4 regions of the Streptomyces qaidamensis genome follow, and region 4 is predicted to be linked to each of the others. Evidence: riboswitches for the same ligand, from Rfam matches in the RefSeq annotation. Region 4 holds a riboswitch; each other region holds the start of a gene.
The links. A riboswitch is a leader RNA that binds a small molecule or an ion and turns the genes downstream of it on or off. The one in region 4 is predicted to bind cobalamin.
Positions count from the first base shown of each region.

Region 1: another riboswitch for cobalamin. It lies ahead of A4E84_RS06345 (ABC transporter substrate-binding protein); the one in region 4 lies ahead of A4E84_RS09320 (cobalamin biosynthesis protein).
Region 2: another riboswitch for cobalamin. It lies ahead of A4E84_RS12080 (prenyltransferase/squalene oxidase repeat-containing protein); the one in region 4 lies ahead of A4E84_RS09320 (cobalamin biosynthesis protein).
Region 3: another riboswitch for cobalamin. It lies ahead of A4E84_RS37160 (energy-coupling factor ABC transporter permease); the one in region 4 lies ahead of A4E84_RS09320 (cobalamin biosynthesis protein).

Region 1 is NZ_CP015098.1:1,489,377-1,496,719, reverse strand. It holds gene A4E84_RS06370 (cation diffusion facilitator family transporter) at 1-853, opposite strand, end outside; gene A4E84_RS06365 (ArsR/SmtB family transcription factor) at 917-1,276, shown strand; gene A4E84_RS06360 (4-hydroxybenzoate 3-monooxygenase) at 1,278-2,501, opposite strand; gene A4E84_RS06355 (APC family permease) at 2,524-4,128, opposite strand; gene A4E84_RS06350 (CoA-binding protein) at 4,262-4,690, opposite strand; cobalamin riboswitch at 4,771-4,960, shown strand; gene A4E84_RS06345 (ABC transporter substrate-binding protein) at 5,031-6,047, shown strand; gene A4E84_RS06340 (FecCD family ABC transporter permease) at 6,044-7,096, shown strand; gene A4E84_RS06335 (ABC transporter ATP-binding protein) at 7,093-7,343, shown strand, end outside.
Region 2 is NZ_CP015098.1:2,761,937-2,769,279, reverse strand. It holds gene A4E84_RS12090 (CbiQ family ECF transporter T component) at 1-198, opposite strand, end outside; gene A4E84_RS12085 (SCO2322 family protein) at 191-820, opposite strand; gene A4E84_RS12080 (prenyltransferase/squalene oxidase repeat-containing protein) at 817-2,031, opposite strand; adenosylcobalamin-variant (AdoCbl-variant) riboswitch at 2,153-2,241, opposite strand; gene A4E84_RS12075 (phosphotransferase) at 2,362-3,042, shown strand; gene A4E84_RS12070 (SAM-dependent methyltransferase) at 3,077-3,892, shown strand; gene A4E84_RS12065 (helix-turn-helix domain-containing protein) at 3,906-4,811, opposite strand; gene A4E84_RS12060 (nuclear transport factor 2 family protein) at 4,869-5,336, opposite strand; gene A4E84_RS12055 (MBL fold metallo-hydrolase) at 5,429-6,454, opposite strand; gene A4E84_RS12050 (aldehyde dehydrogenase) at 6,612-7,343, shown strand, end outside.
Region 3 is NZ_CP015098.1:8,483,487-8,490,829, reverse strand. It holds gene A4E84_RS37175 (ABC transporter permease subunit) at 1-1,209, shown strand, start outside; gene A4E84_RS37170 (MDR family MFS transporter) at 1,206-2,507, shown strand; gene A4E84_RS37165 (serine/threonine-protein kinase) at 2,742-4,166, shown strand; cobalamin riboswitch at 4,296-4,482, shown strand; gene A4E84_RS37160 (energy-coupling factor ABC transporter permease) at 4,513-5,214, shown strand; gene A4E84_RS37155 (energy-coupling factor ABC transporter substrate-binding protein) at 5,211-5,579, shown strand; gene cbiQ (cobalt ECF transporter T component CbiQ) at 5,586-6,335, shown strand; gene A4E84_RS37145 (energy-coupling factor ABC transporter ATP-binding protein) at 6,332-7,186, shown strand; gene A4E84_RS37140 (amidinotransferase) at 7,240-7,343, opposite strand, start outside.
Region 4 is NZ_CP015098.1:2,124,981-2,132,323, reverse strand. It holds gene A4E84_RS09325 (cobyric acid synthase) at 1-1,085, opposite strand, end outside; gene A4E84_RS09320 (cobalamin biosynthesis protein) at 1,087-2,094, opposite strand; cobalamin riboswitch at 2,198-2,336, opposite strand; gene A4E84_RS09315 (hypothetical protein) at 2,465-2,686, opposite strand; gene A4E84_RS09310 (inorganic phosphate transporter) at 2,721-3,965, opposite strand; partial or broken gene A4E84_RS44370 (hydrolase) at 4,163-4,291, opposite strand; gene A4E84_RS09305 (class II aldolase/adducin family protein) at 4,320-5,072, shown strand; gene A4E84_RS09300 (alpha/beta hydrolase) at 5,155-6,282, shown strand; gene A4E84_RS09295 (hypothetical protein) at 6,540-7,343, shown strand, end outside.

The sequences.
Region 1 (7,343 bases), 640 kb from region 4:
CGGCCCGGTCCACCAGGGCCGGGTCGACGGCGTCCAGCACCCGGCGGAACACCTCCCGGGCCGCGTCCCGCAGCACCAGTGCGATCGCCGCGGTGATGAGCAGTCCGACGACCGGGTCCGCCAGTTGCCACCCGAGGGCGGAGCCTCCGGCGCCCAGCAGCACGGCCAGTGAGGTGAAGCCGTCGGTACGGGCGTGCAGCCCGTCGGCGACCAGCGCCGCCGAGCCGATCGAGCGGCCGACGCGCATGCGGTAGCGGGCCACCCACTCGTTGCCCGCGAAGCCGACGAGGGCGGCCACGGCGACCGCCGGGACGTGCTGGACCGGGCGGGGGTCCAGCAGTCGGTCCACGGCCGTCCAGCCCGCGAAGGCCGCGGACGCCGCGATCGTCAGCACGATCACCAGGCCGGCCAGGTCCTCGGCCCGCCCGTAGCCGTAGGTGAAGCGGCGCGTGGCCGCGCGCCGGCCCAGTACGAAGGCGATCCCGAGCGGGACGGCGGTCAGCGCGTCCGCGGCGTTGTGCACCGTGTCCCCGAGCAGCGCCACCGACCCGGAGACGGCCACCACGGCCGCCTGGGCCAGCGCCGTGGCACCCAGGACGGCGAGCGAGACCCAGAGCGCCCGCATGCCCCGGGCCGAGGACTCCAGGGCGGAGTCGACCTTGTCGGCCGTCTCGTGGGAGTGCGGGGCGAGGAGGTGACCCGCCCGATGGCGCAGGCCGTGCCGGTGTTCCCGGTCGTGCCCGTGCCCGTGGTCATGCCCGTGGCCGTGCCCGTGCCCGAGGTCAAGCCCGTGCCCGTGTTCGTGTGCAGGCGTGTGGTCGTGCGAGCGGGAGTGCTCGTGCCGGTCGCTCACGTGGATCCCCTTCCGGTGCGCGCGAGAGTGGACGTACCCGCGCCCGGGCGCCATTATGTGCGTATGAGCGCACGCATGCACCTGTCATCTGCGCATGATGCGCATCCGCGCAGTCCCGGCGAGGAGCAGCTGGCTCTCGCCGCGGAGCTCCTCGCTCTGCTCGGCGACCGCACCCGGCTCGCCCTGCTGCACGCACTGGCCGGGGGAGAGGCCGACGTCACAACGCTGACGGAGGCGTGCGGGGCGGCCAGGCCGGCCGTCAGCCAGCATCTGGCGCGACTGCGCCTCGCGGGCCTGGTGAGCACGCGCAAGGAGGGCCGCCGGGTGATCTACTCACTCCGCGACGGCCATCTGCGCCGGCTCGTCGACGAGGCGCTGAACGTGGCCGACCACCGGCTCAGCGACCGCCCGCCGCACGACTGAGTCAGTACCGCGCGGCCGTCCCCAGATACTGCTCGGCGAAGGCGGCGGCCGCCGCCGGCGAGGTGAACAGGCGGCGTAGCCGGGCGAGCGTGGTGCCCGCGCGGAACGGGTCGCCCGCCGCCGTGCCGTGATACACCTCGGACAGCCACTGCGAGAACTCCTGGTAGTCCCACACCCGCCGCAGACACGCCTGCGCGTAGCCATCGAGGCCGCTGCCGTCACCGGTGGTGAGCCGCGCGACCAGGGCGTCGCCGAGCAGGAAGGCGTCGTGCAGGGCGAGGTTCATGCCCTTGGCGGCGATCGGGGCGACCAGATGGGCCGCGTCGCCCGCGAGGAAGAGCCGGCCGTGCGCCATCGGCTCGACCACGTAGTCGTGCATGTCCAGCACGCGCTTCTCGATCAGCCGCCCCTCGGTCAACGGCGGCACACCGGCCGCCCCGAGCCGCTCCCGGAGCTCCGACCAGACGCGCTCGTGCGGCCAGTTCTCCACAGCGTCGCCCGGCGGGCACTGGAGGTAGTAGCGGGTCACCTCCGGGCTGCGGGGCATCTGGCCGGCGAAGCCGCTCGCATGGCATCCGAACAGCACGCAGTCGGCGGACGGCGGTGCCTCGGCGAGCAGGGCCAGCCAGCCGATACCGTAGTCGTGCCGCGCGATCCGGACCCGCTCGGGCGGGAGCGAGGCCCGGCTCACGCCGCGCGCCCCGTCGCAGCCGGCGACGAAGTCGCAGTGCACGACCTGGCGTTCACCCGTCTCGGGACAGGTGTACGACACCCATGGCCGGTCGGTGTCGAGGTCGTGGATCCGCACGTCACGGACTCCGAAGCGGATGTGTCCGCCCCGGACGTCGGCGTACTCGCGCGCCAGGTCAGTCACCAGCAACGGCTGTGGATAGACGAAGTGGTGACTGCCTGTCAGCTCGCCGTAGGGGAACCGGAAGCGCTCCCCGTCGAAGCGGAACTCGCACACGGTGTGCAGCTCCGCACGGTCCAGCAGGTTGCGGGCGAGGCCCCGCTTCTCCAGCCCGCGGACGGCCCATTCCTCGATGACCCCGGCCCGGGGCCGCTGTTCGATGAATGCGCGGGTCTCCGTCTCCAGCACCAGGCAGTCCACGGACGCGGCCCGCAGGATGTTCCCGACGGTCAGACCCGCGGGTCCGGCGCCCACGACAACGACCGGGAAGCGTTGCGGGGCGCCGGAGTTGGGGGGCGGAAGGGGTCGCGTCATGCGCACATTATGGAGGCCGGGCTCAGTGGACGGGCACCTGCGCGACGGCCACCTCCTCGATGCTCCGCTCGATGTCCTCGGCGGGCGACGCCGAGGCCCGCGCCCAGTAGTAGATCGCCAGCGAGAACACCGTGACGACCAGGATGTCCCACCACAGTCCGAGGTGCCCCTGGCCGCCGAAGCCGCCCTGCCAGGAGATGACGCCCATGCCCAGCAGGTAGACGGGCAGCCACTGGGCGGCCTTGAAGTCGAGCCGGGGCGCGTCGGGCAGGCCCTTGCGGGTGGCGTACCAGGCGTAGCCGCCGAGCAGGACGTAGCCGAGGACGATGGCCACGCCGAGCCGCCACAGGGTGTCCCAGGTGGACCAGTAGATGATGAGGTCGGCCACCACGAACGACAGCGGCGAGAGGACCTTCCCGCCGGGCAGGCGGTAGGGGCGCGCCCGGTGCGGCAGCCGGTCCGCGAAGACGCCGTAGGCCAGCGGGGCACCCGCGTACATCAGCACGCTCGCCGAGGTGATGAAGCCGACCAGCTGCTGCCAGCTCGGGAACGGCAGGAAGCAGACCACGCCGGTCACGAAGGACACGATCAGCCCGAACCACGGCACACCGCGGGCGTCGGTACGGACGAAGAGCTTGGGCGCGTAGCCGTTGCGGGCCAGTCCGTAGGAGACGCGGGACGTGGCCGTCGTGTAGATCAGGCCGGTGCCGCCCGGGGAGACCACCGCGTCCAGGTACAGCACCACGCTCAGCCAGCCGAGGCCCACCAGGGTCGCGAGACCGGCCCACGGGCCGGTGATGCCGGGGTAGTCGAGCTTGGTCCAGCCGTGCGCGAAGGAGCCCAGCGGCAGGGCGGCGATGAAGACGACCTGGAGCAGGACGTAGATGGCCGCCCCGATGGCGACCGAGCCGATCGTGGCGCGCGGCAGGTCCCGCTGCGGGTCGCGGCTCTCGCCCGCGAGCTGGATCGCCTGCTCGAAGCCCAGCAGGGCGAAGATGATGCCGCTGGAGCTGACGGCGCTCAGCACACCGTGGGCACCGAACGGGGCGAAGCCGTGCTCGGTGAAGTTGCCCGGGTGGAAGTTGCCGGCCGCGATGATGAAGATCGCGGCCAGCGGCACGGCCACCTTCCACCAGGTGGCGGCGCTGTTGGTGTGCGCCAGAATCCGCACGCCGAGGAAGTTGACCACGACGAACACGGCCATCAGCAGGACGGCGACGGCGAAGCCGCTCGTCGTCAGCGTCCCGTCCTTCGCGTGCTGGAAGCCCTGGGCCCAGTGCCAGTGCCCGGCGTAGCCGATCATGGCCTCGACCTCGATCGGTGCCACGGTCGCCGCCTGGAGCCAGGAGAACCAGCCGAAGGACATGCCGGCCAGCCCGCCGAACGCGTAATGCGGATAGCGGGCCGTGCCGCCCGCGACCGGGAACATGCCGCCCAGTTCCGCGTGCACCAGCGCCAGCAGCACGATCGCCACGGCACCGATGAGCCAGGACAGGATCGCCGCGGGTCCGGCCGTCACGACCGCCTTTTCGGCGCCGTACAGCCAGCCCGAACCGATGATGGAGCCGACCGAGGCCCACATGAGTCCGATCAGCCCGACATCCCGGCGCAGGCCGTCTCTTTCCATGAATACAGGGCCTCTCGAAGACGAACTCGGGGAGTTCGGGGAGCAAGAGGCCTCAGGTTAGAAATCGGCCGGCCGGCCGCAGAAGACGAGTTGTGCACCCTTGACCGGGTGCGGGCATTTCGTGGGGAACGCTTCAGGATTCCTGTACGCGGTCATGAGACAGCCGTGGGATCTCGATCGCCGGGCAGCGGTCCATCACCATCTCCAGGCCCGCCGCGCGGGTCCGGTCGTAGGCCGCCTCGTCGATGACACCCAGCTGGAACCAGACGCCCTTCGCGCCCTTGGCGACCGCCTCGTCCGCGACGGCTCCGGCGAGGTCGCTGTTCACGAACACGTCGACGACGTCCACGTCGAAGGGGATGTCCGCCAGGCTCGCGTACCCCTGCTCCCCGTGCACCGTCTCCGCCTTGGGATGCACCGGCACGACGCGCTTGCCGAAGCGCTGGAGCACGGCGGCCACGCCGTACGCGGCGCGCTGCCGGTTCGACGACAGGCCCACCACGGCCCAGGTGTCGCCGAGCCCGGTGAGGATCCTGCGGACCGTTGCCTCGTCGCCGTACACCGGCGGCCTCCTCGCAAGTCGTGGACGCACTGCTCTCCCGGCAACGACGCAGGACGCGCGGTGATTCCCGGGAGCCCCCGTGATAGCTTGCCGAGGCCAGTCGAACCCATGTAGGTGGGTCAGGGAATCCGGTGTGAATCCGGAACTGACGCGCAGCGGTGAGGGGGACGGGCGGGGCCTCGGCCACTGGACTCCCTCGCGGACGTCCGGGAAGGCGTCCCGATCCGGGTGAACCCGAGTCCGAAGACCTGCTGGCGGCCCCCGCGGCCGCGTGCGGCGGGGGAGCACCGTACGACCGGGCTCCGCGAATGGGCCCTCGACGCCTGAGGACTGGTTTTCCGTGCCCCTCGCCCGACCCGCCCGTGCCGCCGCCCTGCTCGCGGCCGGCTCCCTGCTCCTGACCGGCTGCGGCGGCACCGCGTCCACCGATGCCAAGGCCGCCGTCACCCTCACCAACTGCGGGCACGACGTCCGTGTGGCGGCCCCACCGCAGCACGCCGTGTCCCTCAACCAGGGCACCACCGAGATCCTGCTCTCCCTCGGCCTGGCCGACCGCCTCGCGGGCACGGCCACCTGGACCGACCCCGTGATGAAGGGGCTGGAGAAGGCCGAGGCCGAGGTCCCGCGCATCGCCGACAACAACCCGTCCTTCGAGCGCGTTCTGGACACCGAACCCGACTTCGTCGCCGCGTCCTTCGTCTCCACCCTCGGCAAGGGCGGCGTCGCCGGCCGCGAGCAGTTCGAGAAGCTCGGCGTGCCCACCTACGTCTCCCCGTCCGACTGCGCCGGCAAGGACAACTCGGGCGGCGGCGACGGCGCCCGCGACAAGGCCCTGGGCATCGACACCGTCTACGGCGAGATACGGGACCTCGCGGCCGTGTTCGGGGTGAAGAAGCGCGGCGACACGCTCGTGGCCTCCCTCCGGCAGCGCATGAAGAAGGCCACCGCGGGCACCGACGCCTCCGACGTCACCCTCCTCTACTGGTTCGCGAACTCCGAGTCGCCCTACATGGCGGGCTGTTGCGGAGCGCCCGGCATCATCACCCGGGCCCTCGGCGCGCAGAACGTCTTCGACGACACGCACGAGGAGTGGCCGCAGACCAACTGGGAGACGGTCGCCGACCGCGACCCCGACGTCCTCGTCATCGGCGATCTGACCCGCAAGTCCCAGACCGCCGAGTCGGCCGCGAAGAAGATCGCCTTCCTGGAGTCCAACCCCGTCACCAGGACCATGGACGCCGTCCGCCACAAGCGGTACGTGCTGCTCAGCGGGCAGGCCATGAACCCGACCATCCGCACCGTCGAGGGCGTGGAGCAGGTGGCCGCCGGGCTGCGCAGGTTCGGGCTGGTGAAGTGACCGCCGGGAGTGTGCCGGGCGCCGCGGCCCGGCCCCGGCGGCGGACCGGGCTCGCGCTCGGGGCGGCCGGGGCGGTCGCTCTCGTCGCCTCCCTCGCCGTGGCCATCACCATCGGTCCCGCCGACATCCGGGTCGCCGACGTGTGGTCCGTCGTGGCCGCCCGTCTCGGCCTCGGCAGCTCGGAGCTGACGCCGATCCGGGACGGGATCGTCTGGCAGCTGCGGCTGCCCCGCACCCTGCTCGCGGCCGTGTGCGGGGCCGGACTCGCCGTCTGCGGGGCGGTGATGCAGTCGCTGCTGCGCAACCCGCTGGCCGACCCCTTCGTGCTCGGGGTGTCCTCGGGCGCCTCCACCGGAGCGGTCCTCGTGGTCGTGCTGGGCGCGGGCGGCGGCGCCCTGTCGGTGTCCGCCGGCGCGTTCCTCGGTGCCCTGCTGTCGTTCGCGCTGGTACTGCTGCTCAGCCACACCCTCGGCGGCACCACCGACCGGGTCGTCCTCGCGGGCGTCGCCGCCATGCAGCTCTTCTCGGCGCTCACCTCGTTCGTCGTGATGACCTCTGCCGACGCCGAGACGACCCGTGGCGTGCTGTTCTGGCTCCTCGGCTCGCTCGGCGGCGCCGGCTGGGCCGACGTGTGGCTGTGCCTGGCCGTGCTGGCCGTGGCGCTGGCGGTGTGCCTGTCCTACGCCCGTACCCTCGACGCCTTCGCCTTCGGGCAGGACGCGGCGGCCGCGCTCGGGGTGTCCGTGGCCCGCACCCGCCTGGTGCTGCTGTGTGTCACGGCCCTGCTCACGGCCGCGCTGGTCAGCTCGTCCGGGGCGATCGGCTTCGTGGGACTGGTGCTGCCGCACGCCGCCCGGGCCCTGACCGGCCCGGGGCACGCGCGGCTGCTGCCGGTCACCGCCCTCGCCGGAGCGGTGTTCCTGGTGTGGGCTGACACCCTCGCCCGGACGGTCCTCGAACCGCAGGAGGTCCCGGTGGGGGTCGTGACGTCGCTGATCGGGGTGCCGGCGTTCGTGGCGGTGCTGTACCGGACGCGGAGGGCCCGGTGAGCGGCGCGGGCGCATCGGTGGAGGCGGGGCTGCGGGCCGACCGGGTCAGCCGCCGTGCCGACGGGCATCTCATCCTGGACGGCGTCGCCCTCGCGCCCGAGACCGGCTCCACGGTCGGCGTCCTCGGCCCCAACGGCTCCGGCAAGTCCACCCTGCTGCGGCTGCTGGCCGGGCTGCTCACCCCGACCTGCGGAGTCGTCACCCTCGACGGCACACCGCTGGGCGACCTGCCCCGCCGCACGGTCGC
Region 2 (7,343 bases), 640 kb from region 4:
GACGAAGGCGCCGTAGGAGCGGGACCAGGGGGTGTCGGGGCGGCGGGTCGCCACGACGTAGGCGGAGACGGAGACGAGGAGCGCGAGGAGCAGGGGGTTGGTGGTGCGGGTGGCGGCGGTGCCGAGGGAGAGGGACCAGAGCCACCAGGCGCCGGGGTGCAGCTGAGCCCGGCCTCGACGCCGAGGGCTGCTATCCACGCCGCCGTACCTGCCAGATCGCCGCGCCGCCCAGGACCACCACCACGGCGATACCGCCGATCAGGCCCAGGGACGGCCCGTCGTCCGAGGGGGAGTTCTTCTCCGCCGTCGGCTTGTGCTGCTTCCCGGAGACCTGTTCGCCGCAGCCCTTCTCCGGATAGCCCGAGATCGCGCACAGCAGAGCGTTGGTGTCGTAGCGCAGCGGCTTGGCCACCGCGGCCAGGGCCTCGGCCGTCGTCGCGTCGGGGGCGACCCGGGCGCAGGCCGTGCGGGCGGCGGGCGGGGATTCGCCCCGGGGGGCGTCCGACGGTGTGCCGAAGTCGATGACCAGGGCCACCCGCTTCCTGCCCTCCCGCGCGGGCGTCTTCGCGCAGATCGTCGCGAAGCCGGCCGTGCCGCGCGGCCGGACCGCGCTCGCGGAGTCCTCGCTCACCGCGAAGCGGAAGCCCTGGACGTCGCCGTCCGAGGGGCGGGCCAGGGACGGGCCCTGGGTGGCGTAGACCCAGCGGCCGGCGTCGCGCTCCCAGAACGACCAGTACCGGTAACCGGCGGCCTGGGCCTGGCCCGCGCCCGCGCACAGCAGGAGCGAGGCCAGGAGGACGAGAACGGCCCGGCGGATCACAGCTGCTGCTGCTTCTTGCGGCCGGTGAACAGGAACCCGATGCCGATGCCGGCGACCAGGCAGACGCCGACGTACCACCAGACCCCGAAGAAGTCCGAGCCGGAGTCCTCCTTCTCGTCCGAGGCCTCGGACTTGGTCTTCCCGGCGGTCTGCGGGGCCGGGCCCGTGGCGCCCAGCTGCTTGACGAGGTCCGCGCCGCCGAAGTCGCGCGGGTCCGTGCCCGTCGCGTGGGCGGCGAAGATCAGCTGCGCGTAGGCGGCCGGACCGCTCTGCGCGGCCCAGGACGCGGAGTTCTTCTCCAGCCACCGCACGGACTTCTCCGCCTGCGCGGTGTCCCCCTGCGCGGCGAGCGCTACGACCGCGTCGGCGGTGTTGCCGAAGTCGGGCTGGGGCTCGGCGCCGGCGAGGGCGGACATGAGGTGGTTGCCGTCCTCGGCGAGGGCGGCGGTGAGGTAGCCCGCCCCGTTCGCCGCCGCCTGCTGCGGCGTCGTGGCCTTCTCGCAGGTCGCGTCGGACTTCTTGCCGGGCTCGACGACCATGCCCTTGCCCAGCGCGCCGAGCACACCGGCCGCCGTGGCGTCCGCGTTGGCGGCGAGCTCGCCCTTCTTGTCCGGCTGGAACGCGAAGGCGCCGTCGTCGTCCCCGCCGCAGGGCAGGGCGAGCTTCAGCAGCGCGTCGTGGGGCGACTTGCCGTCCTTCTCGACCCGGTCCGGCTTCTCGCCCGCGGCGGCGAGCGCGCCTATGACGATCGACGTCGAGTTGGTGTCGCTGGCCCCGCCGGGCGCGTAGCCCCAGCCGCCGTCCTCGTTCTGGACGGACTTCAGCCAGCCGACTGCCTTGCGGGTGACGTCGTCGTGCCCGCCGAGCGCGGTGAGGGCCTGCACGGCGGCGGACGTGGCGTTGGTGTCGCGCATGGTCTTGGCGTCGCACGCGGTGGTGGGGTCGGGGCGGTACGAGGCGAAGGAGCCGTCCGCGCACTGCTGCCGCGTCAGCCACTGCACGGACTTCGCCGCCGGCTTCACACCCACGGTGTCCTGCGCGAGCAGCGCGAGCGACTGGCGCCAGACGCCGTCGAACTTCGGGTCCTTGTCGCCGTACAGGGCGGAGGGGAACGCCTGGGACGGTGACGGGGACGGGTCGGCGGCGGCCGGGGTGGCGGCGCCGATCACGGCGACGGCGGCCAGGACCGCGGCGCTGCGGCGGACGTTCATGATCGGCGGGTGCCTCTCCCTGTGGGGGAGCCGGGCAGCACGGGACACCCCGGCGGCTCGGCTCCGTATACCTCGACGGTGCCGTGACCGGCGGTCTGCCGGGCACGTGAGCCGGTCACGAACCGTACGGGGCGATCCGGCTCACCGCCTGGGCGGCGGTTCACGGTTGCGGGTCAGCGCCGGAATTGCACCGGCTTCCCCCCGTACGGTGTGATGACGACCCGCTCACTGTACCCGGACGCAGGAATGCGGCCGAGGGGGCCGGGTGGGGGCTTGGTCACGTGCGGGCAGGTCGGTGAGGGCACCGCGGATGCGGGGTAGCTTCGCTTCATGCCGATCTCGCCACCGCCGGGAAAGCTGCTCGGATCCGGGCGCCGGGCCGATGTGTTCGAGATCGACGCGGCGTGGGTGCTGCGTCGGGACCGCGAGGGCGGGGGTGACGCGGCGGCCGAGGGGGCCGTGATGGAGCACGTGCGCGCCCACGGTTATCCCGTGCCCCGGGTCCGGCCCTCCGGTTCGCGTACCGACCTGGTCATGGAGCGGCTCTGTGGCCCGACCATGCTCCAGGCCTGCCTGGCGGGCACCCTGGACGTGGCCGAGGCAGGGGCCGTCCTCGCCCGGCTGCTGCGCGACCTGCACGCCGTTCCCGCCCTGCGCGCCACCGACCCGGCCGTCCGCGTGCTCCACCTGGACCTGCACCCCGAGAACGTGATCCTCACGCCCGGCGGCCCCCGCGTCATCGACTGGTCGGACGCGGAGGAGGGCGACCCGGGCCTGGACTGGGCGGCGACCGCGGTGGTCCTCGCGCAGGCCGCCGTCGCCGGTGACTCCCTCGCCGCACCCGCGGACACCATGCTGACCGCCCTCCTCGACGGCCCGTCCCCGCTCACCCGCACAGCCCTGACCGAGGCCCTGCGCCGCCGGGGTGCCAATCCGACGATGGGTCGGGCCGAAGTCGAACTCCTCGCTGCCGCAGCGGAGTTGATCCTCTCCAAGGCGGAGACCGGCTAACGTGGGGCCCCCGATCTCACACGCAGGAGCGTCCATGACCGACCAGGCGGAGAACCCCGAGCAGGAGCCGTTCCCCAAGATCGACACCTCGGTGCCGCACTCGGCCCGGATCTGGAACTACTGGCTGGGCGGGAAGGACAACTACGAAGTCGACCGGGTGGCCGGTGACGCGTTCCGCGAGATCTTCCCCGGCATCGAGACCGGCGCCCGCGCCGCCCGCTACTTCCTCGCCCGGGCCGTCCGCCACCTGGCCGCCGAGGAGGGCATCCGCCAGTTCCTGGACATCGGCACCGGCCTGCCCAACGTGGACAACACCCACCAGATCGCCCAGCGGGTGGCCCCGGAGAGCCGGATCGTCTACGTCGACAACGACCCCCTGGTGCTGGCCCACGCCCGCGCCCTGCTCACCAGCACGCCGGAAGGCGTCACCAACTACGTCGACGCCGACCTGCGCGAGCCGGGGACGATCGTCCGGGAGGCAGGGAAGACCCTGGACTTCGACCGGCCCGTCGCCCTCATGCTGATGGGCATCCTGGGCCACGTCGAGGACCACGACGAGGCCCGCTCGATCGTCCGGCAGCTGGTGGACGCCCTGCCCCCCGGCAGCTACCTCGTGCAGTACGACTCCACCGACACCAGCGAGGACTACGTCCGCGCCATCCAGCAGTACAACGACGGTGGTTCGATCCCGTACATCCTGCGCAGCCCCGAGCAGATCGCGCGCTACTTCGACGGCCTGGAACTGCTCGAACCGGGCGTGGCCTCCTGCTCGCGCTGGCGTCCCGACGCGGCGGCACTGGGGCTTCCGGCAGAGGTGCACCAGTACGGCGGCGTCGCCCTCAAGCGCTGAACCGCCCGGCGGCTCAGGTCTCCTGAAGGATGCGGTGCAGGATGGTCGGAGTCTCGTCCGGCGACTCGGCTTCGACCACCAGCCGGTTCATGGCGTCCCAGTAGCACTCGATGTCGGCCGGCCGGTCGGGGTAGAGCGCGGTGGTGAGCTGCTCCAGGTAGACCACGTCGGGCAACTGCCCGCCGGGCAGCCGCAGAATGGTGACCGGACCGCCCTCCGCGGCGTGCGCGCCCGCCGCGAACGGCAGGATCTGCACCGTGACGTGCGGGAGCCGGCACATGTCGATGAGATGCCTGAGCTGGTCTCGCATCACACGGATACCGCCCACCGGGCGGCGCAGCGCCGCCTCGTCGATCACGGCCCACAGCTGGGTCGCCGGCTGCCGGTCCAGGATCCGCCGGCGGGTCATCCGCAGCGCGACCCGGCGGTCGGTCTCCGCCGCACCCGCGTCCGGGTGTGCGAGCCGCACGTCGGCCCGGGCATAGTCAGGGGTCTGCAGCAGACCGGGGACGCGCTGGACCCGGAAGCAGCGGATGAGGCTCGCCGCCTGCTCGGCCCCGAGGTAGGTCTGCGTCCAGGTGGGCACGACGTCGCTGTAGTACCGCCACCAGGCGGGGGTGTTGGCCTGCTCGGCCAGCGCCAGCAGGGTGGCCCGCTCTGCCTCGTCGGTGACGCCGTAGAGGGTGAGCAGATCGGCGACGTCACGCAGTTTGAAGCCGTGGCGGCCGGCCTCCATCCGGCTGATCTTGGAGGAGGAGGCACGGATGACGTGCCCGGCGTCCGCCCGGCCGATGCCCCGTTCCTCCCGCAGCCCGCGCAGCCGGGCGCCGAGGGCGAGGCGCGGCACCATGGGCCCGGTGCACCCGCCGTCCAGGGCCCCGCTGCCGGTCGTCGTGCGTGCGGCCTCTTCGGTGCCCATGGGCATCTCCCCGGTGCGAGCGTTGCGTCCGACCATCCTAGGGGGCGCCCGGCAACGTCAAGAGCCTTGTGACGCGGGCATGTTCGGACGCGGCGTGGGTCCGCCGAAGGGAAGGTGGAGGGTCCGTGAGGCGAGCAGCCAGGTCCCGTCGCCGGCCCGGCGGAACGTGTCCTCGTAGTGCCCGGTCTGGACCGGCGGCCCGGCCGGGACGACACCGCCCGCGTAGCCGTCGACGCGGTACGTCGTGAAGTAGGAGACCGCCCGCGCCGTGTCCGGCGAGGTCACCGTGACCAGGACGTTGGACATCATCCGGCGGGACAGCCGGTCGGCCGGACGGGAGCCGAAGTACGCGCCCAGGGCGTCGCGCCCCTCGACCCGCCGCCCGTCCTGCGGCCACTGCCAGACACCGTCCTCCGTGAACAGCCCGGCGACGGACGAGGGCTCCCCCAGGTCGAGCCGGTGGACGAAGTCCAGGATCAGGCGCTCGCAGGCACGTTCGGCGAGGAGGCGCTCGATGGGGTCCATGGGGTCCATGATGTTCATGGGGGTTTCTAGCACCCTTCCGGGCCGCCGGGCGACGCGATCGCACCCCGCGTTGCCCTTCGCTCGCGCAGACTTCACGCCGCCGCGTACCTCACCGGGTCGCTTCCCGGCACCGCCTCCGCCCGGCCCGACTTCACCAGCCGCCGCAGATGCGCCTCGGCCTCCGAGACGGCGATGGTGCGGGAACCGTACGGGATCTGGTCCCAGGGGCGGTTCCACTCCATGCGCTCGGCGAGCTGCCAGGGCGTGAGGGGCTCGGCGAGCAGCGCCAGCAGGGCGGTCAGTCGGGACTCGTGGTGCGTGAGCAACTCGCGTACGCGCCCGGCGGCGTCGGAGAACGGGTGCTGGTGGGCCGGGAGGACCTCGGCGGGGGCCAGCCGGCCGACGCGCTCCAGCGAGTCGAGGTAGTCGCCGAGAGGGTCGGTGATCGTGGCGTCGTCCGGGTCCTCGTAGAGGCCGATGTGCGGGGTGATCCCGGGCAGCAGGTGATCGCCGGAGAACAGGCGGCCCTGGCCCGGGAGCCGGGCCGGGTGGCTCTCCTCCAGGTGGAGGCAGACGTGGCCCGGTGTGTGCCCCGGGGTCCAGATCGCGCGCAGGCGGCGGCCGGGCAGCTCCAGGAGTTCGCCGGGGACGATGTCGCGGTCGGGCAGGGCGGGGGAGAGGCCGGGCAGGGCGCCGGGCCGGGGCGCGCGCAGCGGGGCGATGTGCTCCTCGGGAGCGCCGGCCGCGGCGAGCTTGGCCGCCATGTAGGTGAACCAGCGCTCGGGGCGGGCCTCCCGGGTCCGCCGCACGACCGCGGTGTCCGCCGCGTGCATCGCGATCCACGCGCCCGACGCCTCCCGGACCCGGCCGGACAGGCCGTGGTGGTCCGGGTGGTGGTGGGTGATGACCACGCCGTGGATCTCGGCCGCTGAAGTGCCGCAGGCCGTGAGGCCCCGCGCGAGGGTGTCCCAGGACTCCGGGTCGTCCCAGCCGGTGTCGATCAGCACCGGGCCGCGGTCGGTGTCGACGACGTACACCAGCGTGTGGCCGAGCGGGTTGTCCGGGATCGGTACCCGGAGGGACCGGACGCCTCCGCCGTGATCGGTCACCTGTGTCATGGGCTCCCCTGTCGCCGGCTCCCGTCACTATAACTAGAACGGGTTCCAATGGGGGGTCCCCGGGGATGCGCGGTCCGTGGACTCCTCGGGGCGGGGCTGGTATCAGTGGGCATATCTGATGAACCGTCAGAGAACGCTCCCGGGAAGGCAGTCGGCCATGACCGAGCTCGTGGAACACGGACAGCTGTTCATCGGCGGGGAGTTGACCGACCCCCTGGGCCAGGACGTCATCGAGGTGATCTCGCCGCACACCGAGGAGGTCATCGGCCGCGTCCCGCACGCCTCGACGGCGGATGTGGACCGGGCCGTGGCGGCGGCCCGGCGGGCGTTCGACGAGGGACCCTGGCCGCGCATGAGCCTCGACGAGCGGATCGAGGTCGTGGGCCGGATCAAGGACGCCATCACCCTCCGGCACGACGAGATCGCCCGCGTGATCTCCGCCCAGAACGGCTCGCCGTACTCCTGGAGCGTCCTCGCCCAGGCGCTCGGCGCGGTGATGGTCTGGGACTCGGCGATCACCGTCGCCCGGAACTTCACCCACGAGGAGCGGCGCGACGGCGTGCTGGGCCGGATCCTCGTGCGGCGGGAGCCCGTCGGGGTCGTGGCCGCCGTGGTCCCCTGGAACGTCCCGCAGTTCGTCGCCGCCGCCAAGCTCGCCCCGGCCCTGCTCACCGGCTGCACGGTCGTCCTCAAGCCGTCGCCCGAGTCGCCGCTCGACGCCTATCTGCTCGGCGAGATCGCCCGCGAGGCCGGGCTGCCGGAGGGTGTGCTGTCGATCCTGCCCGCCGACCGGGACGTCAGCGAGTACCTGGTCGGGCACCCCGGCGTCGACAAGGTGTCCTTCACCGGGTCGGTCGCGGCCGGCAAGCGCGTGATGGAGGTCGCCGCC
Region 3 (7,343 bases), 6.4 Mb from region 4:
GTGGCCGCCGCGGCACGCGGTGTCCCGCCGAAGTCGGTGGCGGGGCAGGCGGTGCGCCGCTGCGTGCCCGGACTGCTGCCCAATCTGGCACTGTTCGTGGTCGGACTGACCGGCGGCTCGGTCGCCGTCGAGCAGATCTTCGACATCCCCGGCATCGGCCGGCTCACCCTGCACGCCGCCCTCTCCCAGGACCTGCCCGTCCTGCAGAGCGGCACCCTCGCCCTCGTCCTGCTCGCGGCCGCCGCCGGCGCTCTCGCCCGGGTCGCCGCCCGGCTGCTGATCGGCCCGGCGCTGCGCGACGGCGCCCTGCAGTCCCTGCACCGGCCCCGGCCGCCCGCGCCCCGCACGCTCCCCCTGCTCTACGCGGGACTGCTGGTTGCCGTCATCGGGTTCGGACTGCCCCGCGACCCGATCGCCCTGGACACGCTGGCCCGGCTGCAAGCCCCCACGCCGGAGCACCCCTTCGGCACCGACGCCCTCGGCCGCGACGTGCTCGCCCGGATCTCCCACGGCGCCCTGACCACCCTCGGCACCGCCTTGGCAGTGAGCGCCGCCGCCCTCGTCGTCGGGCTGCTGCTGGGGCTGCTGCCGAGGCTGTCCAGGCCGCTGGTCGACACCCTCAGCGCCGTACCGCCCGTACTGGCCGGGCTCCTGGTCACCGGCATCACGGGCAGCGGGTCCTGGACACCCGCGTTCGCCGTGGCCGTCGTGGCCTGGTCCCCGCTGGCCGCGCACACCTCCGCCCTGCTGCGGCAGGAACGCGCGACCACCCATCTGACGGCCACCCGGGCGCTGGGGGCCGGCCGCTGGTACCTGCTCGTGCACGAACTGCTGCCCGCCGTCGCGCCCCCGGTCGCCCGGCACGCCCTGCTACGGCTCCCCGGCATCGCGCTGAGCCTGGCCGCACTCGGCTTCCTCGGCCTGGGCGCCCAGCCGCCGTCTCCCGACTGGGGCCTGCTGCTCGCCGAGAACCAGCCGTACGCCGAGCGTGCCCCGTGGGCCGTCCTCTTCCCCGCCGCCGTACTCGCGCTGCTCGGGGCGCTCGCGGTGACAGCCGCGGGCGGCGCACGGCTGCCCCGGCGGCGCACACGGCCCTCCGGTCCGGCCGGACCGCCCGCGGACCGGGTCGCACCGGCCCCGCCGCAGCGACCGGGACGCCCCACCGCCCACCTGACGTCCGTATCCGCCTCACCGACGGAAGAACGATGACCGACCTCATCTCCCGTGTGCTCTCCCGAGCCACCCGAACCTCCGACGCCGCCACGCCCAAGCGCCCGCAGGAGAGCACCTGGCGGCTCTGCAAAGAGCTGTCGCCGCTGCTGCGGCTGCTGATCCTCACCCAGCTCGCCTTCAACATCGGCTTCTTCGCCGTCCTGCCGTTCCTCGCCGAGCACCTGGGCACGGCGATCGGCATGGCGGGGTGGCTGGTCGGCTTCGTGCTCGGGCTGCGCACGTTCAGCCAGCAGGGGCTGTTCGTGGTCGGCGGCTGGCTCGTCGACCGGTTCGGGGTGCGGCCCGTCGTGCTGGCGGGCTGCGTGCTGCGGATCGCCGGGTTCGCCTGGCTCGGCTACGCGGAGGCGAGCTGGACGGTGATCGGGGCGGTGCTGGTGATCGGTTTCGCCGCGGCGCTGTTCTCCCCCGCCGTGGAGTCGGAGGTGGCCCGCCAGGCAGTGGCCTGGGAGGAGGACGGGCACGGGCCGCGCACCCGTGTCCTCGCCCTGTTCAGCGTGGCCGGCCAGGCGGGTGCGTTCGTCGGGCCGCTGCTCGGCGCGCTGCTGCTCGCCGTCGACTTCCGCACCGCGTGTCTCGCCGGTGCCGCGGTCTTCGTGCTCGTCCTCGTCGGGCACCTGTGGCTGATGCCGCAGCACATCCCCGGCCGGGTCCGCGTCCGGGAGCGGGGCGGGGCCCGTGCCCTGCTGCGCAACCGCCGCTTCCTCGCCCTGTGCTGTGCCTATGGCACCTATCTGCTCGCCTACAACCAGCTGTACCTCGCCCTGCCGGACGAGGTGCAGCGCGCGGCGGGCTCCCAGGCGCCGTTGTCCTGGCTCTTCGCACTGTCCTCGGTACTGGTGGTGTTCACCCAGCTGCCGGTGACCCGCTGGGCGGGCGACCGGCTCGATCTGCGCCGCTCCATGACCGCGGGGCTGCTGCTGATCGCGTCCGGTTTCGCGGTGGTGGCCGCGGCCCGGCCGGCCGGCTGGACGGGGGCCGCCGGACTGCTCCCGGCCGCCGGCTTCGTGATCTTGCTCACCGTGGGGCAGATGCTGGTGGTGCCCGCCGCCCGCGCCTGGGTGCCCGACCTCGCCGCGGAGGGCCGGCTCGGGCTGTACATGGGGGCGCTGTCGTCCGTCTCCGGGCTGATCGTCCTGGCCGGCAGCGCGGCCACCGGCTTCCTGCTCGACCTGGGCCTGCCGGCCGCCGTGCCGTGGCTGGTCCTCGCGGCCGTACCGGCCCTGGCGGTGGCCGTGCTGCCGCGCCGTGAGAAGGGGGCGGGCGCGGCGGCCTGACACGGGCGCCGGTGTCCCAGGGCAACCGGGCGCGCGGGAGCGTCACCCCGGCGTGCGAGGTCTTCGCTCCGGGATTTTCCGGAACCGCACCCTGGGAAGACACCGCTGCGGAGATCGGTGGTCACGCCGCGCCAGTATCCTGGGTCGGCTGCGGCACCCCCCACCAATCCCCGTGCGTAAGCGGGGAGTTCGGCCTGCGGCGACGACCTTCCCACACGCATGAGACGAGGACGAGTGCTGCTAGCGGGCCGCTACCGGCTGGAAGTTGAGATCGGGCGCGGTGGAATGGGAGAGGTCTGGCGTGCGTACGACGAGACGCTCGCCAGAGCGGTGGCCCTCAAGCTGCTGCTGCCCCAGGACACCGACGCCACGGCAACCTCCCGGTTCCGTCTGGAGGCGCAGACCGCCGGGCGTCTCAACCACCCCAACGTGGTCGGCGTCCTGGACTTCGGCGAGTACGACAACCGGCTGTACCTGGTGATGGAGCTGGTCGAGGGCGACAGCCTCGCCGGGGTGCTGTCCGGCTCCGGCCCGCTGCCCGCCGAGCAGGTGGCCCGGCTCGCCGCACAGGCGTCCGCCGGGCTCGCCGCAGCGCACGGGCAGGGCATCGTGCACCGGGACGTCAAACCCGCCAACCTGCTGCTGGACACCCACGGCACGCTGAAGATCGGCGACTTCGGCATCGCGCGGTTCCTCGACGACCCCGGCGCCGCGCTCACCGCCACCGGCCAGATCGTCGGCACCGGCCTCTACCTCGCGCCCGAACGGGCCCTGGGCAAGCCCGCGGGGCCCGCCTCCGACATGTACTCCCTGGGCTGCGTGCTCTACCAGCTCCTCAGCGGCCGCCCGCCGTTCCAGGCCGACACCGCCGTCGCCCTGCTGCACCAGCACCTCGACTCGGCGCCCGTGCCGCCCCGCGAGCTCGGTGTCGCAGGGCTTCCCCCGGCGTTCGAGAACTACCTCCTCGGGCTCCTCGCCAAGCAGCCCGAGGACCGGCCCACCGCGGAGCAGGCCGCCGAGTGGTTCGCCGGGGGCGCCTGGCGGGGCCTGCCCGAGCCGCTGCCCGAGGTCTCACCGCCGCTGCGGCCGAAGCCCCCGTCCGCGCCGGCGCACACCGGCCCCGGCCCGTACGCGGCTGCCGAGACCAGCCACCCGACCACGTACGCACTGCCCGCGACCACGGGACACCGCACCGCCGCCCGGGCGGCCCAGGCGGGACGGTCGGGCCGCTCCCGCGGGCGCGGCGGGCTCGGCAGCCGGTCGAGAGTGGCCGCGACGGCCGCCGCCGCGGCGCTCTTCCTCGCCGCGATGCTCCTCGGCATGCGCTGGTTCTCGCCCGACACGACCACCGAGGGCACCGACCCCGACGCGTCCCCGACCGCGAGCAGCCCCGCCGCCACCCCGTCCGACGACTCCGCCTCGCCCATCACCTCCGATCCGGCGGCCGGCCGGCAGATCGCCACCACGCCGACCACCGGCACCGTGGCCGACGTCACTCCGTCCACGCCGCCCGCCTCCCCGACCCCTTCCCCGCCGGCGTCCGGCGCCCCGACCCCGACGCAGGGGGCGGGCGACGCCGGGCCGGAGCAGCCGAAGCCGGAGCAGCCGGTCCAGGCCGGGGAGGGCGACGACGGCGGGGACGACGGGGGCGACGACTGACGGGGGTCCCCGAAGCGTCCTCGCACCACGAGCGCCCGAGCACGTGGATCAGCCGGGGATGCGCCGGTGTGCGAGCGGGCGCCCCCTCGCGCGCCCCTTGGGCGGCTTGTCATCGCCCTTACCCCGGCCTTATTGTCACCAGGCCTTGGTGAACGGGAAATCCGGTGTGATGCCGGTGCGGCCCTCGCCACTGTGAATCGGGAAGTCCGGCTCCGGCCCCTCAGGGGGCAGCCACTGGGTCCTTGCGGCCCGGGAAGGCGGAGTACGGGCGGTGGTACCCGTCAGCCAGGAGACCGGCCAAGGCACGTCAACCATCCACGAGGTGCTGGAGAGGGTCTGCTGAGCCATGCACATAGCCGAGGGTTTTCTTCCTCCGGCGCACGCGGTCGCCTGGGGCGTCGCGTCGGCGCCGTTCGTCGTCCACGGAGTCCGGTCGCTCACCCGTGAAGTGCGCGAGCACCCCGAGAGCACCCTGCTCCTCGGGGCGTCCGGCGCCTTCACGTTCGTCCTGTCCGCCCTGAAACTGCCGTCCGTCACGGGCAGTTGCTCGCACCCCACCGGCACGGGCCTCGGAGCCATCCTGTTCCGGCCGCCCATCATGGCGGTGCTGGGCACCATCACCCTGCTCTTCCAGGCGCTGCTGCTCGCGCACGGCGGCCTGACCACGCTCGGTGCCAACGTCTTCTCCATGGCGATCGTCGGGCCCTGGGCCGGATACGCCGTCTACGCACTGCTGCGGCGCTCCAACGCGCCGCTGATGGTCGCGGTGTTCGCCGGTGCGTTCGTCGCCGACCTGTCCACCTACTGCGTCACCAGCGTGCAACTGGCGCTCGCCTTCCCCGACCCGGGCAGCGGATTCCTGGGCGCGCTCGGCAAGTTCGGTTCCATCTTCGCCGTCACCCAGATCCCGCTCGCGGTGAGCGAGGGCCTGCTGACCGTGCTCGTGATGCGGCTGCTGGTGCAGTCGAGCAAGGGCGAACTGACCCGGCTGGGCGTGCTCCTGGCCAAGAAGCAGTCACGGACCGAGACCGAGGCGGTGGCCCGATGAGCAGGAACACGAAGATCAACCTGGTGCTGCTGCTCGCCGTGGCCGCGCTGGCCGTGCTGCCCCTGGCGCTGGGCCTCGGCGACCACAAGAAGGAGCCGTTCGCGGGCGCCGACGCCGAGGCCGAGACGGCGATCACCGAGCTGAAGCCGGACTACGAGCCGTGGTTCTCGCCGCTGTACGAGCCGCCGTCGGGCGAGATCGAGTCGGCGCTGTTCGCCCTCCAGGCGGCCCTCGGCGCCGGGGTCCTCGCCTACTACTTCGGTCTGCGCCGGGGCCGCCGGCAGGGTGAGCAGCGGGCGCTGGAGCGCGAGGCCGGCAGCGCGCTCACCGGGGCCGCAGGGAAGTCCGCGGCGGAACGGGACTGAGCCGGGGTGCTGCCGATCGACGCGGCGGCGCACAGCAGTCGCTGGCGCCGCCGCCACCCCGTGGACAAGGCCGTGCTCGGACTCGGCCTCACCCTGCTCGCGATCTCCCTGCCGCCCTGGCCGGGTGCGGCCCTGGTGCTCCTGAGCGCCCTGGTGGTGCTGCTGGGGCCGGCCGGCGTGCCCGGGCGGCGGCTGTGGCGGGCCTACCGGGTGCCGCTGGGCTTCTGCGTGACCGGCGCGCTCACGCTGCTCGTCCAGGTGGGCGGTCCGGGCGGCTTCGTCTCCCTCGCCGCTGACGGGCCGGTCCGGGCCGGGGAGTTGCTGCTGCGGACCTCGGCGGCCTCCCTGGGCGTGCTGCTGTTCGCCTTCACCACGCCCATGTCCGACCTGTTGCCCCGCCTGGTCCGGGCGGGGATCCCCGCGCCGGTGGTCGACGTGGCGCTCGTGACGTACCGGATGAGCTTCCTGCTGCTGGACTCCGTGCGCCGTATCCGGGAGGCCCAGGCGGCCCGGCTCGGTCACACCGGCCGGGCCGCGGAGTGGCGTTCGCTGGCCGGGCTCGGCGCCACCGCGTTCGTCCGGGCCTTCGACCGGGCGACCCGGCTCCAGGCCGGACTCGCCGGGCGCGGCTACGACGGCACCCTGCGCGTCCTGGTGCCCGAGGCCCGGGTCTCGGTGCGCTTCACGGCCGCCAGTTGCGCGCTGCTCGCGATGCTGGCCGCCCTCACCTTCGTACTGGAAAGGCCGCTGACATGAGCGAGCCCGCCCTCGTCGCCCTGCGGGGCGCGTCCTACGCCTACGAGGACGGCCCCACCGTGCTCAGCGGGCTCGACTTCGAGATCCGAGCGGGTCGCGCGCTCGCGCTGCTCGGGCGCAACGGCAGCGGGAAGACCACGCTGATGCGGCTGCTCTCCGGCGGACTGCGGCCGCAGGAGGGCCGGCTGACGGTCGAGGGGCAGCCGGTGGCGTACGACCGCAGGGGTCTGACCCGGCTGCGGACCACCGTGCAGCTGGTGGTGCAGGACCCGGACGACCAGCTGTTCGCGGCCTCCGTCGAGCAGGACGTGTCGTTCGGGCCGCTGAACCTCGGCCTGGACGACACACAGGTGCGGGCGCGGGTGGCGGAGGCGCTCGCCGCGCTGGGCATCACCGCCCTGGCCGACCGGCCCACCCATCTGCTGTCCTACGGCCAGCGCAAGCGCACCGCCATCGCGGGCGCGGTCGCCATGCGGCCCCGCGTGCTCGTCCTCGACGAGCCGACGGCCGGACTCGACCCCGACGGCCAGGAGCGGCTCCTCACCACCCTCGACGGACTGCGTACCGCGGGCACCACGGTGGTGATGGCCACGCATGACGTCGACCTCGCCCTGCGCTGGGCCGACGACGCCGCGCTCCTCACCCCGTCCGGCGTGCGCACCGGGCCGGCGGCCACGGCACTGGCCCGCCCGGACCTCCTCCGCGAGGCGGGGCTGCGTCTGCCGTGGGGCGCCGCGGCGGCGGAACTCCTGCGCGCCCAGGGGCTGCTGTCCGGCACGGAGCCCGGGCCGCGTACCCCCGACGAACTCGCCGCTCTCGCGACCGCACGGCAGGGGGCCTCCGGAGGCTGAGGGGCGCCCCCCGGGTCCGGTCCCCCTCGCCTGCGGCCGTCGGGACGGCTCGGTCAGTCGAAGTAGGACTGGAGCGAGCCGCGGCGCCGGACGTCCAGGGTCGCGCAGTGGAACGAGCCGCCGAAGGGGGCGTAGTGCAGCAGGTCGCACGGGATCG
Region 4 (7,343 bases):
ACGTGCCCTCTGCGGCTCTCGACGTCGTCCTCGATGTGCTCGCCGAGGATCTGGAAGCCGCCGCAGATGCCGAGCACGGGCCGCTGCTCGGCGACTCTGCGGACCAGCGCCTCGGCGAGGCCCCGCTCGCGCAGCCACTCCAGCGCCCGGACCGTCCCCCGGGTGCCGGGCACGATGACGAGGTCGGCGTCGGACAGCTCCTCCGGCCGGTCCACGAACCGCACCACGACGCCCGGTTCGGCGGCCAGGGCGTCCACGTCGGTGAAGTTGGACATGAGCGGCACGGCACAGACCGCGACGCGCAGCACGTCCTCGCCGACCGGCGGGGCGACCACGGACTCCCGTACGGCTCCCCGCAGGGAGACCCGCAGCCCGTCCTCCTCGTCGATCCCGAGCCCGTGCCGGAACGGCAGCACGCCGTACGTACGCCGCCCGGTGAGGCCGAGCAGCATGTCCAGCCCCGGCTCCAGCAGGGAGACGTCCCCGCGGAACTTGTTGACGAGGAACCCGGCGACACATGCCTGGTCCTCGGGCGACAGCAGCGCCACCGTCCCGAAGAACGAGGCGAACACCCCGCCCCGGTCGATGTCGCCGACCACGAGCACGGGCAGCCCGGCGTTCCGGGCGATCCCCATGTTCACGATGTCCGTCCGCCGCAGATTGATCTCGGCGGGAGAACCGGCCCCCTCACAGATCACCGCGTCATACGTGCCCCGCAACTGCTCCAGGCAGTCCAGCACCGTCCCGAGCAACTGCTGCTGCCGGCCGCCGTGGTAGCCGCGCGCGCTCAGCTCCCCGACCGGCTTGCCCAGCAGCACGACCTGACTGCTCTGCTCGCCACCGGGCTTGAGCAGCACCGGATTCATCAGCGCGGTCGGCTCGATGCGGCAGGCCTGCGCCTGCATGGCCTGCGCCCGCCCGATCTCGGCCCCCTCCGTCGTCACGAAGGAGTTCAGGGACATGTTCTGCGCCTTGAAGGGCGCGACCTTCACGCCCTGGCGCACCAGCCACCGGCAGATCCCGGCGGTCACGACGCTCTTGCCGGCGTCGGAGGTCGTACCGGCGACGAGAAGCCCACCGCTCATGTCATTTCCCCCTCTTCAGCGACCGCGCGCCCTTGAGCGACGGCGCACTCCCGAGCGACCGGACGCTCCTGGACAACCGCGCACTCGTCAGCAACCGCGCGCCCGCGCACACCCCGAGCGCGAGCCAGGTGACGCGCTTCGACAGCCGCACGACCCGCTCGACGTCGTGCGTGCCGACGGCCCGCCCCCGCGTGTTCAGCACGGGCCGGTGCTCCACCCGCCCGCCGTACGAGAGCGTCCCGCCCAGCCGCACCCCGAGCGCCCCGGCGAACGAGGCCTCCACGGGCCCGGCGTTGGGACTCGGATGGTGCGCCGCGTCGGCCCGCCAGGCCCGCACGGCCCCCCGCGGATCCGGCCCGGCCAGGGCGGCGAGTACGGCGGTCAGCCGCGCTCCCGGCCACCCCGCGAGGTCGTCCAGGCGCGCGGAGGCCCAGCCGTAGCGCCGGTAGCGGGCCGACTTGTGCCCGACCATGGCGTCCAGGGTGTTGACGGCCCGGAACCCGAGCAGCCCGGGCACCCCGCCGACGGCCCCCCACACCAGGGCCCCCACCACCGCGTCGGAGGTGTTCTCGGCGACGGACTCGACCACGGCCCGGGCCATGCCGTCGGCGTCGAGGGCCTGCGGATCCCGCCCGCACAGATGCGGCAGCCGGGCCCGGGCCGTCTCGACGTCCCCGGCCTCCAGGGCCCGCCCGATGGCCTGCGCCTCCCGGGCGAGCGAAGTCCCCCCGACGACGGCCCAGGTGGCGGCTGCGGTCAGCGCGACGGAGGCGACGGCGGACGTCCGCACGGCCCGCGCGGCGACGGACCCGAGGGCTACGGCCCCTCCGGCACAGACGGCGGTGTGCAGCGTGCCCCACCCGCGGTGGTCCCGCCACAGCACCCGTTCCACGGCACCCGCGGCCCGTCCGAACGCGGCGACCGGATGCCCCCGGCGAGGATCACCGAGCAGCAGGTCACCGATCAGACCGGCGGCGGCGCCGTACGCGAAGACGCGACCGGCACCCATGGGCTCAGCCGGCCGGGTGGGCGGGCAGGGGTGGGGTGTTGAACCTCGGTCGGCAGCCGCGCATGGCGATATGTGTCCTCACTCAGGGTGTCCACGCCCTGGTTCGACGAGACCGGCGGTGAGAGTTCCTGGCTCCCGGGGATTGCTACCCCGGTGACAGTGGCGGGACCGCGCCGGACTTTCACCGGCTTCCTCTCCTGCCGCCGTATTGGCCCCGGCAGTCCACCACGGCCGCGAACCGCCGTCAACTTGCCGTTGACCTGCGAGGGGAGAGTGTGGAGAACCCCACATCCCCATGCGCACACACGACGACCGGGCGGCACAGGAGTCAGGTCCCGTGCCGCCCGGCGGACGATGTGCGGTCGGGCCGTCAGGCCACGATCAGATAGATGCCGTACCCGACGGCCGCCGCGCACGCCGCGAAGCACGCGTACGCGCCGGTGACCGCGAGGCCTGCGGACCCGCCCTGGGCCACCGCCCGCTCGCGGCGGGTCAGACCGGTGATGCCGAGGGTGAACAGGCCCACGAGAGCCACGGTGACCACGAGGCTGACGCCGAACACGGAGCCGAGGGCCACCCAGTCGATCTTCATATCGGAGACTCTTCCTTGTTGCCGGTGGGCGGGGTCAGACCGTGGTGGTCGTGGAGGCCGTCCGCTCGGCGGTGGCCTGGGCCGGGAACGACGGCACCGGCTCCTCCGCCGGCGTGCCGGCCGGCGGCGGCGTCACCGCGGCCATCGCCGTGGTGACCACGCCCGCGGGCTCGGCGTCGTCGGTGTCGTTGACGTTGGTGTGGTCGACGATCTCCCGCCGCGACAGCTTCCAGATGGCCGCGCTGGAGGAGACGAGGAAGACGGCCACCACCGCGGTGCCCCAGGCGCCGAAGCCGGTGACGTACTCGGCGAGAGCGCCCACCAGGGCCGCCGCCGGCAGCGTCAGACCCCAGGCGACGAACATCCGCGTCGCGGTCGACCAGCGGACGACACCGCCCTTGCGGCCGAGCCCAGCGCCCATCACGGCGCCGGAGACGGAGTGCGTCGTGGACAGGGAGAAACCGAGGTGCGAGGAGGCCAGGATGACCGTGGCCGCGGAGGTCTGGGCGGCGAAGCCCTGCTGCGGCTGGAGGTCGGTCAGGCCCTTGCCCATGGTGCGGATGATGCGCCAGCCGCCCAGGTACGTGCCGAGCGCGATCGCGACGCCCGCGGAGAGGATGACCCACATGGGCGGGTCGGAGTCGGGGGCGAGGGTGCCGCCGGCGACCAGGGCGAGGGTGATGATGCCCATCGTCTTCTGCGCGTCGTTGGTGCCGTGCGCCAGGGAGACCAAGCCCGCCGACGCGATCTGACCGGCCCGGTAGCCCTTCCGGGACGCCTCGCCGTCGGCCTTCTTGCCGAGGGAGTACGTCAGCCGTGTGGCCAGCATCGCCGCGATGCCCGCGACCAGCGGGGCGGCGATCGCCGGGATCAGGACCTTGGTGAGCAGCACGTCACCGTGCACCGCGCCGACGCCCGCCGAGGCGATCGTGGCACCGATCAGACCGCCCATGAGAGCGTGCGAGGAGCTGGACGGCAGACCGACCAGCCACGTCAGCAGGTTCCAGAGGATCGCACCGACCAGGGCGGCGAAGATGACCTCGGGCCGGATGCCGGCCTCGTCGACGAGGCCCTTGGAGATCGTGTTGGCGACTTCGACGGACAGGAAGGCGCCGACCAGGTTGAGGACCGCGGACATGGCCACCGCAACCTTGGGCTTCATGGCGCCCGTGGAAATGGTTGTGGCCATCGCGTTCGCGGTGTCGTGGAAACCGTTCGTGAAATCGAACGCGAGTGCGGTTACCACCACAATCGCGAGGATCAGCGAGAAGCTTTCCATTTACCCAGGCAATCGTTCGAGGTCATTGGCTGGACGACCGTAGGCAACCTGAGTGAACGGAAGATGAACTGGGAGGGGCGCAGGGGTGACCGCACAGGGGGTCGGGACGACGCGCCGAGACGGCCGCACCGGCGCCCCGCGACTAGGCGCCCCTCCCGAGCCGCTTCGGCTGATCGAATGACCCGGGGTCGTATTCGATCGAGCGCGGGCCACAGCGTCCAGCCGTCAGCCGTCCGGCTGCCGCCGTTGCGTACGAAGTGCGCCGCCTGCGCCCGGCCGGAGGGCCGGTCGGGCAGGGCGAAGAAGTATCCCCGCCCGGCGGCGCGTTGAGCCCGTGCCTGGCAGGATCGCGGCATGGCTGAGCAGCGAGGCGACGAGCGGGGCACGGGGGACGCGCGGGAGGGCGGACGGGACGCGGGGGAGGGCGGACGGGGCGCGGGGGAGCCGCGGCGCAGGAGCGCGCGCCCCGAGGAGGCGCACGCCTGGGAGGAGCTCGTCGCGGCGGCCCGCCGGACGGTCGCGGACGGACTGGTCGTCGGCACGTCGGGCAACGTCTCCGTGCGCGTCGGGGACACCGTCCTGGTCACACCGTCGGGCGTCCCCTACGACCGGCTGACCCCGGACGACGTGACCGGCGTCGGCCTCGACGGCCGGCAGGTCCTCGGCACCCTCGTCCCCACCAGCGAGCTGCCCATGCACCTCGCGGTCTACCGCACCACCGGCGCCCGGGCCGTCGTCCACACCCACGCCGTCCACGCGACGGCCGTCTCGACGCTCGTGAGCGAACTCCCGCTGATCCACTACATGGCCGCGGCACTCGGCGGCCCCGTCCGAGTCGCCCCGTATGCCACGTACGGCACCGACGAGCTGGCCGAGAACATGCTCCGCGCCCTCGACGGCCGCTCCGGCTGCCTCCTCCAGAACCACGGCACCGTCACCCACGGCACCACCCTCGCCCAGGCCTACGACCGCACCGCCCAGCTGGAGTGGATGTGCCGCCTGTGGCTGACCGCCTCCTCGGTGCCCGGCCAGGCCCCGAGCCTGCTGTCCCGGGAACAGCTGACGGAGGTGGAGGAGCGCCTGCGCGGCTACGGCCAGCGGGGCTGAGCCGTCCCTGCGGCCGCCGCGGGCGTCACCCCGCCGCTCCGCCCCACTGGTCGCCCGCGGAATCGGCCGGGACACTGGAGCCGTGCGCACTGTCAAAGCGGCGGCCGCTGCCGTCACCGCCGTCATCGGTGCCGGTGCCGCCGCGGTGGCCGCCGGCCGGCTCGCCAGCGACGCCGCGCTCAAGGCGCCCCCCGGCAGGCCCCTGCCCACCGAACCCCGGCTCACCGTGCACGGCACCGCCGCCGGGCGGATCAGCCTCACCCGCGACCTCGCCGCCCTGCGCCCCGGTCGCTACGGCCTGTCCGGCAACGGCTCGCACGCGGTCGTCGGCCCCGTCCTGACCGGCCCCCCGCACCCCGCCGACACCGTCGTGCGCCGCCTGGAGAGCGTCACGCACGGCACGCTGGAGCCCGGTGACAAGGTCTGGCTCACACCGAACGTGTACGTCGGCAACCCGGGCGCCGCCCTCGGACTCGAACACGCCGACGTCGACGTCCCCGGCGAACTCGGCGCCCTGCCCGCGTGGTTCCTGCCGGGCAAGCGGGACACCTGGGTGATCGCCGTGCACGGCCTGGGTGCCACCCGCGAACTCGCCATGAACGTCATGCCGTTCCTGCACCGCAACCACGTCCCGGTGCTCGCCCTCGCCTACCGCGGCGACCTGGGCGCACCCCGCCCGCCCGACGGCCTCAGCCACCTCGGCGAGACCGAGTGGCGCGACCTCGACGCCGCCATCCGCTACGCCGTGCGCTACGGGGCCCGCCAGGTCGTCCTGCACGGCTGGTCCACCGGCGCCACCATGGCCCTGCGCGCCGCCGCGCACTCGGGGCTGCGCGACCGTGTCTCCGGGCTCGTCCTGGACTCCCCGGTGCTCGCCTGGGAGACCACCCTGCGCGCCCTGGCCTCGGCCCGTCGCACCCCGGGCGCGCTGCTGCCCCTCGCGGTCCGGGCCGCCCAGGGCCGCACCGGTCTGTCCGGCGGCCGTGTGGCGGGAGCGGTCCCGTCCGGCGGGCCGAGCGTCCCGGCGCTCGTCATCCACGGCCCGGACGACACCGTCGCCCCCTGGCAGCACTCCCGCCGGCTCGCCGATGCCCGCCCCGACATGGTCGCCCTGCGCACCGTCCGCAACGCACCTCACGGAGCCATGTGGAACGCCGACCCGGAGGCCTACGAGGAAGCCCTCCGGCGCTTCCTGACACCCCTCATGTGACGCCGCTCCCCTCCACCCGCCGACGCGGCCTCCCGTCCCGGCTTCTCCCGCACCCCTCGTTCAGACCCCCTTCGCCCCGTCGCAACCGCATTCCGCCGCCCTCCCCGCCGACCGGTCGCCAGGATTCCGTTTAGCGTCGTACCACTGGCCGGTTCCCGGCCCTCGACCACTCCCGGGAACCGGTGCGTTGGCCATCCCCGTCGCCCGCCGTGACATTCCGTTTGGGTTTTCGGACCGTCAACCGGAAGACTGCACCCGTGACGTCCCGTATCCCGCGCGACTCCAGGCTTCGACTCGTCCGCCCGCGACCCCTGGCCGCCGCCCCACCAGCGATGAACCAGCGGCGCTCGCGCCGCCCCGCACCACGCCCCCCGGAGGGCACCCCGGCACCGGCGGAGCTGGCCAGAATGGCACGCTCAGGTCTCGCCGCCGCGGCCCGCGTCGCCCGCTGGGCCGACGCCGCGCTCGGCCCCGGCCGGGACAGCGCCACCGACGACGGCAAGGCCACCCTCTCCGACGCGACCGCCGAACGGGCCGCCCGCGAGCTGGGCCTGACACCGGCTCAGGTCAGAGCCGACTGGGACACCGCCCGCCTCGCCGGCCTCGTCGAGGTGCACGGCGACAGCGCCCGCCCCGGCTGGCGGCTGCGCGCCTGGGACCGCGACGACAGCGCCGTGCTGCGCGGCTGGGTCGCGCTCTTCGACGCCTGGTCGCTCGCCCATCCGGAGCCCGAGGAGCACGAGCCCGCCGCCGTCGCCGAGGTCGTCTCCGCCATGCCGCAGGCGCTGTCCTTCCTCCAGCTGTCCGCCGGACCCGTCCCCGTGGAGCAGCTCCTGGACCTCCTTGAGCAGCGCGTCACCGAGCTGCGCACCGCCCGCTGCGAGATCCCCTACGGCCCGCAGCCCGAGCCGGCCGCCGAACCGGAGCCCACCGACGCCCCGCTCGCCCCCCTGCTCGACTGGGCCCTGCGCGCCCTCGGCTCCGTCGGCGCCCTCACCTACGGCGACGGCCAGGCCACGCTCACCCCGCTCGGCAGCTGGGCCGTCTGGGTCAAGCTGGAG